3 regions of the Chryseobacterium tructae genome follow, and region 2 is predicted to be linked to each of the others. Evidence: riboswitches for the same ligand, from Rfam matches in the RefSeq annotation. Region 2 holds a riboswitch; each other region holds the start of a gene.
The links. Region 2 has a riboswitch for S-adenosylmethionine ahead of QWZ06_RS23710 (alpha/beta fold hydrolase). Riboswitches for the same ligand answer to the same signal wherever they lie in the genome.

Region 1 (4,292 bases), on a different contig from region 2:
AAGCTTTGAAGTTTCAACATTCAAAACAGGGCAAGTGCCTTATAGTTGGCAAGTAAGCAATTTTCAAAGGCCAGCTAAGGAAGATCTTGTAGTATATGAGTTGCTGTTAAGAGATTTTACACAGGAAAAAAACTGGCAGTCTTTGATTAATAAAATTACCTATCTAAAGAACCTAAAGATCAATGCCATTGAATTATTGCCTATCATGGAGTTTGATGGTAATCTTTCGTGGGGATACAATACATCTTTTCATTATGCCTTAGATAAAGCATATGGAACTCCTGAAAAATTCAAAGAATTTGTTGATCTCTGCCATCAGAACGGAATCGCAGTTATTCTGGATGTAGCCTTTAATCATGCGACCGGACGTTCTCCTTTAGTGAGACTTTGGAATATAGATCCAGATGGAGATGGTTACGGTGATGTGGCTCCAGATAATCCTTACTTCAATCAGGTTCCTAAGCATTCCTATAATGTGTTCAACGATTTTAACCATACAAGTCCTTCAACGCAATATTACGTTGAAAGGTGTCTTCAGCAGTGGCTGACAGAATATCATATTGACGGATTCCGTTGGGATTTGACGAAAGGGTTCACTCAGAACTGTTCTGAAAATGATGAAAACTGTACCAATGCCTATCAGCAGGACAGAGTGAATATTATGAAGAACTATGCAGACAGACAATGGGCATTTGATCCGAATTCGTATATGATATTTGAACATCTGGGAACCGATGCTGAAGAACAAGAATGGGCTAATTATAGAGTGGCAGAAGGGAAAGGAGTGATGCTATGGAACAAACAGACTGAGCCTTATAATCAAAATACGATGGGCTATAGTGAAAATAGCAACTACGATCGTATGAATCATAGTCTTCATGGTTTTACCAATAGGCATGCTATAGGATATGGTGAAAGCCATGATGAAGAAAGGTTGATGTTTAAAAATCTTGCCTATGGAGCAGTTAACGGTAATTATAGCGTTAAAAACCTGAATACAGCTTTAGAAAGAATGAAAACTTTTGGAGCTACCTTCTTTACCATTCCTGGGCCGAAAATGATCTGGCAGTTTGGAGAGTTGGGTTATGAATTCAGTATCAACAGATGTGCAGATGGAAGCATAAACAACGGATGCAGAACAGATGAAAAACCTATAGCTTTCACATTAGGATATGATACTGATGTGAATAGAAAGGCTGTTTATGATACTTGGGCCAAAATTATTGATATCAGAAATACAAATCCGGTATTTAAATCCAAGACCTATAGTATAGAATCAAATAATCTTGCGAATGATCCTAATGGATTGATTACAAGGATTTATGTATATGACAGCACTATCAATGGCATGAAAAATGTGGTAGTTCTTGCTAATTATTCCACCTCTGTACAAAATGTTGTGCCTTATTTCCCTTATGTCGGGCAATGGAAAAACCTGATGGATGATACCATTTCAAATTTTAGCTCTACTACAGCTCCTATTACTTTGCAGCCAGGAGAATTCAGGATCTTTGGTAACTATGCCGGAGCTCTGTCAACCTCTGATGTAAATGCTGTTAACAAATTATCTCTTCAGATTGCCGATAATCCGATAAAAAATGGTTCTGTACAATTAATTTTTAACAAAGCTAAAAATGGAGAAATTACCATCTTCGACATCAGTGGTAAAAAACTGGATACATTCAAGCTGGATAAAGAGAATGGTATTTTTGAACGAAAGATCAATTATCCACCGGGAACTTATCTGGTTCATCTGAAATCAGAAACCGGAATGGCGGTTCAAAAGATGATCGTAAAATAAATACAAAGGGCAAATCAATAGATTTGCCCTTTTTTTCTTAAGGGGAATGAGTGTTTTTTGCAGATTTGAAAAATTAGTCTACCTTTGCACTAGATTTATCAAGAAAGGTGGAGGGATTTGGCCCAATGAAACCTTAGCAACCTACATGATTCCAGAAATGTAAAGGTGCTAATTCCAACCCGAAAGGGGAGATAAGTGAAGTCAATATTTCTTATATGAATTCCATTTTCTTGAAGTCTTGTATTGCTGCAGAATAACCTGCGGAAGAATATTATTAATTGGCAAGAACAAAGATGAAAAAATTAAGCACAGCAGTATTACTGCTAGGGACAATTTTGGTTGCTGCCCAGGAGCAGGAAGAAAAAGGAAAACAAATCGAAGACATTATCATCGTCGGAAACCGTAACGTCAAAAGAACAAAACTGGAGACCCCAGTTCCTGTAGATGTAATTAATATTGATAAAGTTCAGAGGTCATCTCCACAAATGACGGCTCAGGATCTCCTTAATTATGTGATTCCTTCATTTAATTCAGTAAGACAATCTGCTTCTGATGGGACAGAACATATTGATCCTGTAACATTACGAGGAATGGGACCAGATCAGGTGCTGGTATTGCTTAACGGGAAAAGAAGGCATACAACCTCACTGGTAAATTATCAGAATACCGTCGGGAATGGATCTGTAGGAACAGATTTAAGTACGATTCCTGTTATTGCCATTGAAAAGATTGAAGTGTTAAGAGATGGTGCAGCAGCTCAATATGGTTCAGATGCCATTGCCGGCGTCATTAATATTATTCTAAAAAAGAATGCAGGTGCTTCAGCAAGTTTAACCTATGGATTAAGTGGAAGAAATGATGGTGATACCTATCAGGCAGGAGTAAATTACGGAACTTCTTTAGGGAAAAGTGACGGATTTATCAATCTTTCATTGCAATTAAGCCACAGAGGAAAAACAACGAGAACCCAAAATCATGATCTTGATATTTTTGGAAATAACTTTGCTTATGAATTTGCAGATAATCCTGCTGTTGCAAGACAAAATGATGATGATGAGCTTAGGAAAAGAGGATTGACAAGAGACGATTTTAATTTCCAGATCGGAGATGCTCAGATCAGACAGGGACAATTGTTTTTCAATTCAGAATATCCCCTGAATGATAACTTTAAATTCTATTCCTTTGGAGGGTTCAGTATTAAGGAAGGGAAAGGATATGGCTTCAGAAGACTTCCCAATGAGGGTTTTAATATTGTTAAAGAAATATATCCTAATGGTTTTCAGGCAATCCTGAATTCTCAGATTTATGATATCTCTTACGCTGTTGGGGCAAAATATAATGTCAATGACTGGCTGGTGGATCTGAGTAATACCTTTGGAAGCAATACCTTCAATTATAACGTAAGCAATACCAATAATGCTTCTTTGGGGATAAAGTCACCCACCCGTTTTTATGCTGGGGCACATAGTTTTTTGCAGAATACGGTGAATCTTGATGTTTCAAAAAAGATAAAGAACTTCAATGTTGCGTTCGGGGGAGAATTCAGATTTGAACAATATCAGATTAAAGCAGGAGATCAGGCATCTTATACCCAATATGATGTAAATGGAAATGTTGCCACAAAAGATTCTAAAGTGATCGGTGCAGGAGGTTCACAATCCTTTATTGGTTTTTCACCGGATAATGCTTTGAAAAAAGACAGGCACTCAACAGCTGTTTATGTTGATGTTTCTTATGATCTGGCTAAAAAATTGAATATTGATGCTGCTGCCAGATTTGAAAACTATTCAGATTTTGGAAGTACCCTTAACGGAAAATTGGCAGTGAGATATGAGTTTGTGAAAAATTATGCAGTAAGAGCAGCCGTAGGAACAGGATTCAGGGCACCATCGCTTCAGCAGCAGTATTTTAATAACTCTTTTGCGGATATTTCTACTTCAGGGGAGGGAATTGTAAGGAAAGGAATTTTTAATAATGACAGTCAGGCCGCACAGGTTCTCGGATTTGATAAATTAAAACAGGAAACATCCGTTAATGGAAGTGCTGGATTCACCTTACAGCCTGCTAAAGGACTTTTTATTACTGTTGATGGATATATTATTAAAGTTAAAGACAGAATTGTTATTACCAGCAACATCACAGATGCCAGACTATCTGATGTTTCAGTGGTTGGAGAAGGAAATGCAGTGCAGAGCGGTAGATTCTTTGCCAACGCCATTGATACTGAAACAAAAGGAGTAGATGTAGTAGTTTCCTATGATTGGAAGCTGGCTGGCGGAAACTTGAATGTCAATCTGGCTGGAAATTATACCGAAACTAAAATCACAAATTTTCACTTTCCGGAAAACCTGGGAACTCCTCAGAATGAATTCTTTGGCCCCGATCAGATCAATATTATTGAAACTTTATCACCTAAAACAAAAGCTTCATTGGGACTAACTTATGGAATAGGGAAATTCAATTTTCTCGTGAGAAATACCTATTTTGGCCA
Region 2 (4,292 bases):
TTTCCATGGCCAATAATAGCCAGATGAACGGTCTTCGGTTTTTTGAAGATCTCAGATTCTATAATGTTTCTGGTTTTTTCATCCTGTGAAGAAGTCACTACAATGTTCACTCTGTTTTCACCGGCAACCTGATTGAGCAGCAATGGGAAAACATTGTTTCTAGCCAATTCTGCAAAGACTTTATTGGAATCTTCTGCTACAAAACCAATCACAGAAACATTGTTGATGCTATATATTTGAGATACTTTTCCTGATTTTCTTTCTGCTTCAAACTCATCAATAAGACAAGCTACTGCTTTTTCAGCATCGTTTTCGTGAACTAAAATAGAAATTCCGTTTTCTATGGCTTGCTGAGAGATTACTCCCACACTGATACGCGCTAAAGTAAGCGCTTTAAAAATTCGTCCGTCAATTCCGATTTCTCCTAAGAAATCTTCTCCTTCAAATTTGACAATTGATCTGTTCTTCAAAAATTTTATTTCTTTAGCATTTTTCATTACTTATAAAATGTTTTTTATGATATTATTTAATTGTTGATATTCCATTAGGAAGGCATCATGCCCGTGTATAGATTGGATCTCGTGATAAGAGACATTCTCCTTTTTCTTTTTCAGATTCTCAAAACACATTCGGATTTCAGAAGCCGGGAAGAATAAATCTGTATCTACGGAGATCATGTGCATTCGTGCTTGTATGCTCTCCAGAGCTATTTCATCAGCATTGATATTCATCAGCAAATGATTCATCAGTTTGTACGCCTGTAAACTAAACCTTTCGTTTAGTGCATTGCCATGATAAACCAGCCAGTCTTCTGATTGTAAGCGTTGCTTTTCCTGATTGTATTTGTTTTGAAATCTGTCATTAAGTGATTCCGGAGTTCTATAACACAACATGGCGTGAATTCTAGCTTTTTGCAATGGTTCATCTTTATCATTCAATAAAAATTTCTGAACCAGACATTGTGCATGCAGCCAATCGTGTGTTCTATAATCACAGGCAATGGGAATAAAAATCTCGGCTAGCTTTGGTTGCTTTGCTAACATTTCCCATGCAATTCCTCCTCCAAGGGAGCCTCCAATAATGGCGTATAAATTTGTAATATGTAAAGCCTCTAATCCTTTCAGAAATATGTTCGCTATATCTGAAGGGGTGAAGTCTTCATAGTCTTCAATTAAAAAATGATCGTATCCGTTTCCGGGGATGTTGAAACACAGAACAGTATATTTGTCGGTATCAACGATCTGATTTTCGCCTACCAATTGTTTCCACCAGCCTTTTTCTCCGGATACGTTTGAATTTCCGGTAAGGGCATGGTTGATTAAAATGACAGGGGCTGTAAACAGGTCTTTCCCGAAAAGCTCATAGCTCAACGAGATATTGTATTCCTTTTGGGAATGAGTTTGATACGAAAGATTAATATAGTTTAGTTCTGTTTTCAATTCTATTATATATTTTAATACAATTGAAAATGCCACAGGAAATGGCTGAAAAGAACTTCAGTAAGTTATCTGTCCAAAATAATTTTGGTAGAACGTAGCACCTTCTTTGCTTGCGCAAAGGGTTGCTAAGGTTTCATAGGGTCTAATCCCTCAACCTTTCTTGATAACATTTTCAATATTTGAATGAACGAATGGTGCAAAGGTAGTTCTTTTCTTTTAAAATCAAAAAAAAATTAATTTAATATTTTAAAAAGCCCTTAAAGACAAGTATTTCAAGGGTATATTAATTATTCTTCAGACAAAAACAATTGGAATTATTTTGCAAAAAAGCTACCTTCGTATGGAAAAATGATGATATATGATCGCCGAAAAAGAAAGATTACAAGATACCAAATGGAAAAACTGGGGACCTTATGTAAGCAACCGGCAATGGGGAAATGTACGGGAAGACTATAGCCCGAACGGAAATGCATGGAACTACACCAATCATAATAATGCGGAAAGTTATACCTATCGCTGGGGTGAAGAAGGTATTGCTGGAATTTCTGATGTAAAGCAATTGTTCTGTTTTGCTCTTTCGTTTTGGAATAAAAGAGACAAAATCGTTAAAGAGCGTTTCTTTGGTCTGAGCAACCCTCAGGGAAACCATGGTGAAGACATCAAGGAAATTTTCTATTATCTGGATAACACTCCTACTCATAGCTATATGAAGATGGTCTATAAATATCCGATTAATGAATTCCCTTATGATGAACTTGTTGCTGAAAACGGAAGACGCAGCAAACAGGAACCGGAATATGAGATCTTTGATACCGGAATATTTGATAATGATGCTTATTTTGATATTTTCATTGAATATTGTAAAGCAGATCACAATGATATTCTGGTAAGGGTTACGGTTTGCAACCGAAGCCAACAAGATGCTCCGATAGTAGTAGCACCAACAGCCTGGTTCAGAAACAACTGGAAATGGGGTTATAATACCTATAAAGGAGAAATGAATGCCTCCGATGACGGAAGTATTACTATTGGACACGACAGTATTTCCATCAAAAAGTTTTATTCAAGAAATGGAAATGCCCAAAGCGTATTCTGCGAAAATGAAACCAATACTCCAAAGCTGTATGGAGCACCACAGGCAGAAATACTTATTTTAAAGATGGGATCAATGATTTTATCGTCCATCATAGTAACACCGTAAACCCTGAAAAAAGAGGAAGCAAAGCTTCTTTTCTAATTGACGAACTCATTGGAGCCGGACAATCTCAGGTCTTTGAATTCAGACTATGTCCTGAGGAAAGTGATGAGCCTTTTGAAAATTTTGATAAAATCTTTGAAATCAGACAATCTGAAGCCGAAGAGTTCTATCATGAAATTCAGAATGATACCACCAATGAAGACGAAAGGAATGTGCAAAGACAGGCCTTCGCAGGCCTTCTATGGAATAAACAATTTTATCACTATAATATCGGGAAATGGCTGAAAGGAGATCCTAATTTTGAAGCTCCAAGAAACTTTAATGACTATGTAAGGAATACCGAATGGAATCATCTTCACAATAAGGATATTATTTCTATGCCTGATAAGTGGGAGTACCCTTGGTATGCAACCTGGGATCTTGCTTTTCATTGTGTACCTTTATCTATTATTGATGCAGAATTTGCTAAAGGGCAGCTTTTACTTCTTACCAAAGAGTGGTATATGCATCCTAATGGACAGCTTCCCGCCTATGAATGGAATATGAGTGATGTGAATCCACCTGTACATGCATGGTCATGCTTCAGGGTTTTTAAAATTGATGAAAAAAACAATGGAAAACCGGATTTATTATTCCTTGAAAAGGTATTCCAAAAGCTGTTGCTCAACTTCACCTGGTGGGTAAATCGAAAGGATAAGAACGGAAAAAATATCTTTGGTGGTGGTTTTCTTGGGCTTGATAACATTGGAGCTTTTGACCGGAATATGGAGCTAAAAGAGGGACAGCATCTCGAGCAGGCAGACGGGACAAGCTGGATGGCGATGTATGCTTTAAATATGATGCGAATCGCTATGGAACTCGCTCAGTATTATCAGGTGTATGAAGATATGGCGATTAAGTTCTTCGAACATTATCTTTATATCGCAGAAGCTATGGAAAACCTGGGCGAAGGTACCAAAGGGCTATGGAATGAAGAAGACGGATTCTTCTATGATGTTCTTCAGCTTGGAAACGGAGATAGTGTTTCTTTACGATTGAGAAGTATTGTCGGGTTAATTCCTTTATTTGCTGTAGAAATTGTAGATCATCGCCTTCTGGAAAAGATGCCCAACTTCAAAACCAGAATGGAATGGATCTTAAAAAATAAACCTGAACTTACTAAACTTGTTTCTCATTGGGATGAGGAAGGCCAGGGAAGAAAGCATCTGATGAGTATTCTCCGCAAGAACAGACTGACAAAGGTATTAACGAGAATGCTTGATGAAAAGGAATTTTTAAGTTCTTATGGTATCCGGGCAATGTCTAAAGTATATGAGGAAAATCCGTTTGTATTCTCTGTTCATGGCAATGAAAATATGGTGTATTATACTCCTGCAGAAAGTGATAGCAGAATGTTTGGCGGAAACAGTAATTGGCGTGGTCCCATCTGGTTTCCTATCAATTTCCTGATTGTGGAAAGTTTACAGCGCTTCCATTATTATTATGGAAACAGCCTGAAAGTAGAATTTCCAACCGGAAGTGGTGAGAAGAAAAACCTGGATGAAGTAGCTCAGAATATCAGCAAAAGGCTTTGTTCTATATTCTTAAAGGATGAACATGGCCAACGAGCTTTCAATGGTGGGAATCCAAAGTTCAATTATGATGAACATTTTAAA
Region 3 (4,292 bases), 180 kb from region 2:
CACTTCTTGAAAACGTTGTAGTGAACAATGGACAAGCAGATTATACTGACGGGTCTATCACTGAAAACACAAGAGTTTCTTATCCAATCTATCATATCAACAAAATTGTATTACCATCTAAGGCTGGTCATGCGAAGAAAATCGTTTATCTTTCAGCAGATGCATTCGGAGTACTTCCTCCGGTTTCTATCCTGAACGAAGATCAGGCTCAATACCACTTCCTTTGCGGTTATACTTCTAAATTAGCAGGGACTGAAAGAGGAATTACTGAACCTCAGCCATCTTTCTCTCCGGCATTTGGAGAAGCGTTCCTTACATTACACCCAACAATGTATTCTAAAACATTGATCGGAAAAATGAAAGAACACGGAGCTAAAGCTTATTTAGTAAATACAGGATGGAATGGTACTGGTAAGAGAATTTCTCTAAAAGATACAAGAGCAATCATTGATGCAATCATTGACGGATCTATCGATAACGCTCCTAAAACTCAGGTTCCAATCATGAACCTTGAGATTCCTACTGAACTTCCAAACGTTTCTACAGGTATCCTTGATCCTAGAGATACGTACGAAAATACTTCAGAATGGGAAGAAAAAGCAAAAGATCTTGCTTCAAGATATATCAAAAACTTCGAACAGTATTGCGGTACTGAAGAAGGGAAGAGACTAATCCCTTCAGGACCTCAATTGCAAGAGCAAACTATCTAATCAGATAAAGTACAAATAGAAAGCCTCATCATTGATGAGGCTTTTTTATTTTTACTCTCGCTGATTAAGCTGATTTTACAGATGTTTGGGGAAAAATATGAAACCCTATAAAAATAAGATCTGCGTAATCTGCTAAATCTGCGAGCAAAATATTTATATATTATAAAATCTGAAGATTCATGATTTGATTATTTCAAACTCAGGATTGCCAATCTGTATCCATCCATCCCAAATCCGGATAAAACGGCATCGGTATTGGCTGCTGTAACGGATTTCTGTCTGAATTCCTCCCTTTTATAAATATTGCTGATATGAACTTCTATTTTTGGCTTTCTAATATTCTTCAGACAGTCAGCGATCGCATAAGAATAATGGGTAAAAGCCCCTGGATTAATTACAACAGCATCAAAATCATCTTCCTGAAGCCTGTTGATCAGTTCGCCTTCAATATTGGATTGATAATAACTTAATTCATGAGTGTGAAACTCAGATTTTAAGTTTTCCAGATATGTTTCCATAGAAATATTTCCGTAGATCTCAGGTTCCCGGGTTCCTAAAAGATTTAGGTTTGGCCCATTTATAATCAAAACTTTCATTCTATAAAATTAAAAAGTTTTTTCAATTAAAGGTTAAAAACTTTAGAATCTCTTGTGTTTTTGTAATTATAGTATTGATAATGATATTTGTCATGTTTAATAAAATGATAATCGTTATAATTCCTTTTTGTGGAGGGTTTTAATAAAAACTTATGTTAATTTTTGAAAAATTATCATGAAAATCTATAAGTCTACTTGTTTTATAGACTAAAAGTTTATAGCTTTGCAACCATATTTCGATCGGCTTATAAAGAAAGATGGAGGGAACTGACCCTACGAAGTCTTGACAACCTGCATTGTGTAAGGTGTTACATTCAGCCTTTAAAGGAAAAATAAGCATTTGGTTTATCGTATTTATCGATGCCCTTTGCTGACTTTTCGGTAAAGGGCAAAATTTTAATATATGGTAAACAAAATTGATTATGATTAGTAAAAATTTATTCAATTCTAAAATTTGGATTCCGTCAGTTGCTGCCTTTTTTCTAGGGGTGGTAAGTGTAAACGGACAGAATTCCAAACCTAAAAAAGATACTCTTAGAGAAAAAGAAATTGATGAAGTGGTTGTAGTAGCCTATGGAAAGGCAAAAAGAAACAGCTATACCGGATCAGTAGCAACAATTTCCAGCGATAAAATCAATAACAGACCCGTAACCAATGTTACGAAAGCATTAGAAGGACAAGTTCCCGGAATTCAGGTTACGGGTGCTTCAGGGCAGCCTGGAGCTACCGCTACCATCCGAATCAGAGGAGTAGGCTCGGTAAGTGCTTCCAGTGAACCTCTATATGTTGTAGATGGAATTCCTTTTGATGGAAATATCAATGGAATCAGTCCTAATGATATAGAATCCATCAGTGTACTAAAAGATGCCACTGCAAGTGCTTTGTATGGTTCAAGAGGGGCAAACGGAATTATTATCGTTACTACAAAGTCTGGTAAAAAAGGTGAAGCAAGAGTCAACTTTAATATAAGTCAGGGATTCTCAGGCAGAGCAGTAAAAGACTATGAACAAGTAAATACTGATCAGTATTTCCAATTATACTGGGAGGCAATGAGAAACGGATATCAGTCTGGTTCAATTTCAGCTCAGCAGGCAGCGCAGATGGCGACGGATAATATTATTTCTAATTTAGGGATTAATCCTTATGGAGCTAATTATCCAAAACCAATAGGCACTGACGGAAAGTTATTACCGGGAGCAAGAGCTTTATGGAATGATGACTGGAGAGATGTTTTACAAAGAGTGGCTTCCAGAAATCAGGTAGATCTTGATATCAGTGGTGGAAGTGAGAAAAGCAATTATTTCTTTTCATTAGGATATTTGGACGATAAAGGAATGGCGATTGAGTCAGGGTTTAAAAGATATAATACAAGGTTAAAGATTAATTCAGAAGTTAAAAAGTGGCTGAATGTTGGGGTGAACCTAAGTTATACCAACAGTATTCAGCAGGCTCCGAGTTCTTCAGATTCTAAGGCAAGCAATATTATTCAGGCTGCGAGAGCGATTCCATCTTTCTATCCATACTTGAAAGAAATCCTGACGGTTCTTACGTATTAGACGCTGACGGAAACAAAGTATATGATTTTGGGAGATACAGACCTACGGCAGCACTTCAGAATCAGAATTTAGCGGCAAGCTTACCATTGGATAAGAATGAAAATAAGATTGATAACTTTTCAGGAAAAGGTTTTATGGAATTAACATTCCTTCCGGAATTGAAATTTAGATCAAGCTTTTCTGTTGATTTGGTGAACTATAATGAACATTATTATACGAATCCGCTTCTTGGCCAAGGAAAGAGACCGGAGGATCTGTAAGAAAGACCAATAGCAGAACGCTTTCCTATACCACCAGTAATATTCTTACCTATGATAAGAGGTTTGGCAGGCACCATATTAATGTGTTAGGTGGACATGAATTTTACAAATATGACTACCAGATTATTTCTGGAAGCAGACAAGGGTTTTCATTGCCTAATTACTATGAACCTGATGCCGCTTCTTTATTGGTAGATTTCGGAGGAAACAGTGATAAGTTAAGCTTATTAAGTTTCCTTGGAAAAGTGGAATATGACTTTGATAATAAATACTTCTTATCCGCATCAACAAGAGCAGATAGCTCTTCAAGATTTTCAAAAAATAACAGATGGGGAACATTTTGGTCTGTCGGCGGATCTTGGAAACTTTCAAACGAAGAGTTTGTTAAAAACCTGAATTTCTTTAATCTATTGACGTTGCGTGCAAGTTATGGTGGACAAGGAAATGACAAATTACAAAAGCCAAATGGTTCAGCTCTTTATTATGCTTACCAGGAATTATATAAAGATTCACCGCTTGCTGGTGAACCCGGAAAAACATTAGAAAAAGTAGGTACTCCTAATCTGATATGGGAAACGAACCTTAACCTGAATGTAGGGTTGGAGTTTGCGATTCTTAATAACAGGATTAAAGGTAATGTAGAGTATTTTGAAAGAAAAAGTAAAAACCTGTTGTTTAACGTACCGGTGGCTCCGTCCTTAGGAATTAGTGACTATCCGGCCAATGTAGGAACCATAAAGAATACTGGTTTTGAATTTTCATTGTTTACTACACCTATTAAAACGGAAGATTTCCAATGGAATGTCGATGTTAACCTAAGTACTTTAAATAATAAAATCACAAAATTACCTAACGGGCCACTTGTGATTGGAACGACTAAGCAATTGAATGTAGGAGGTTCTGTTTATGATTTTTTTACATTCAGGAATGGGCAGGGGTAGACCCAAGCAACGGAAAGCCATTATGGAAGACCATTACGAAAGATGCTAATGGAAACCAGGTAGAAGGAACAACATCCGAATATGCTAAAGCTACAAAAAAATATTGCAAGGTTCTGCTTTACCTAAGCTAACAGGAGGTGTGAGTACGAGTATCAATTATAAAAAGCTTTGATTTTTTTCAGCGCTGTTAACATTTAAAAATTGGTGGGAAGATTTTTGGATTCAGATT

Region 1: it holds a riboswitch for S-adenosylmethionine, as region 2 does, so the genes downstream of both, QWZ06_RS00390 (TonB-dependent receptor plug domain-containing protein) here and QWZ06_RS23710 (alpha/beta fold hydrolase) in region 2, are expected to answer to the same signal.
Region 3: it holds a riboswitch for S-adenosylmethionine, as region 2 does, so the genes downstream of both, QWZ06_RS24580 (TonB-dependent receptor plug domain-containing protein) here and QWZ06_RS23710 (alpha/beta fold hydrolase) in region 2, are expected to answer to the same signal.

What each region holds. Positions count from the first base shown of each region.
Region 1 covers NZ_JAUFQR010000001.1:75,949-80,240, forward strand. Annotated here, with positions in the region: gene QWZ06_RS00385 (alpha-amylase family glycosyl hydrolase) at 1-1,801, shown strand, start outside; SAM riboswitch class I at 1,894-1,999, shown strand; gene QWZ06_RS00390 (TonB-dependent receptor plug domain-containing protein) at 2,095-4,292, shown strand, end outside.
Region 2 covers NZ_JAUFQR010000003.1:13,205-17,496, forward strand. Annotated here, with positions in the region: gene QWZ06_RS23705 (ACT domain-containing protein) at 1-497, opposite strand, end outside; gene QWZ06_RS23710 (alpha/beta fold hydrolase) at 501-1,439, opposite strand; SAM riboswitch class I at 1,502-1,609, opposite strand; partial or broken gene QWZ06_RS23715 (MGH1-like glycoside hydrolase domain-containing protein) at 1,798-4,292, shown strand, end outside.
Region 3 covers NZ_JAUFQR010000003.1:188,839-193,130, reverse strand. Annotated here, with positions in the region: gene pckA (phosphoenolpyruvate carboxykinase (ATP)) at 1-710, shown strand, start outside; gene QWZ06_RS24585 (type II 3-dehydroquinate dehydratase) at 899-1,306, opposite strand; SAM riboswitch class I at 1,549-1,645, shown strand; gene QWZ06_RS24580 (TonB-dependent receptor plug domain-containing protein) at 1,729-2,862, shown strand; gene QWZ06_RS24575 (hypothetical protein) at 2,949-3,122, shown strand; gene QWZ06_RS24570 (SusC/RagA family TonB-linked outer membrane protein) at 3,206-4,063, shown strand.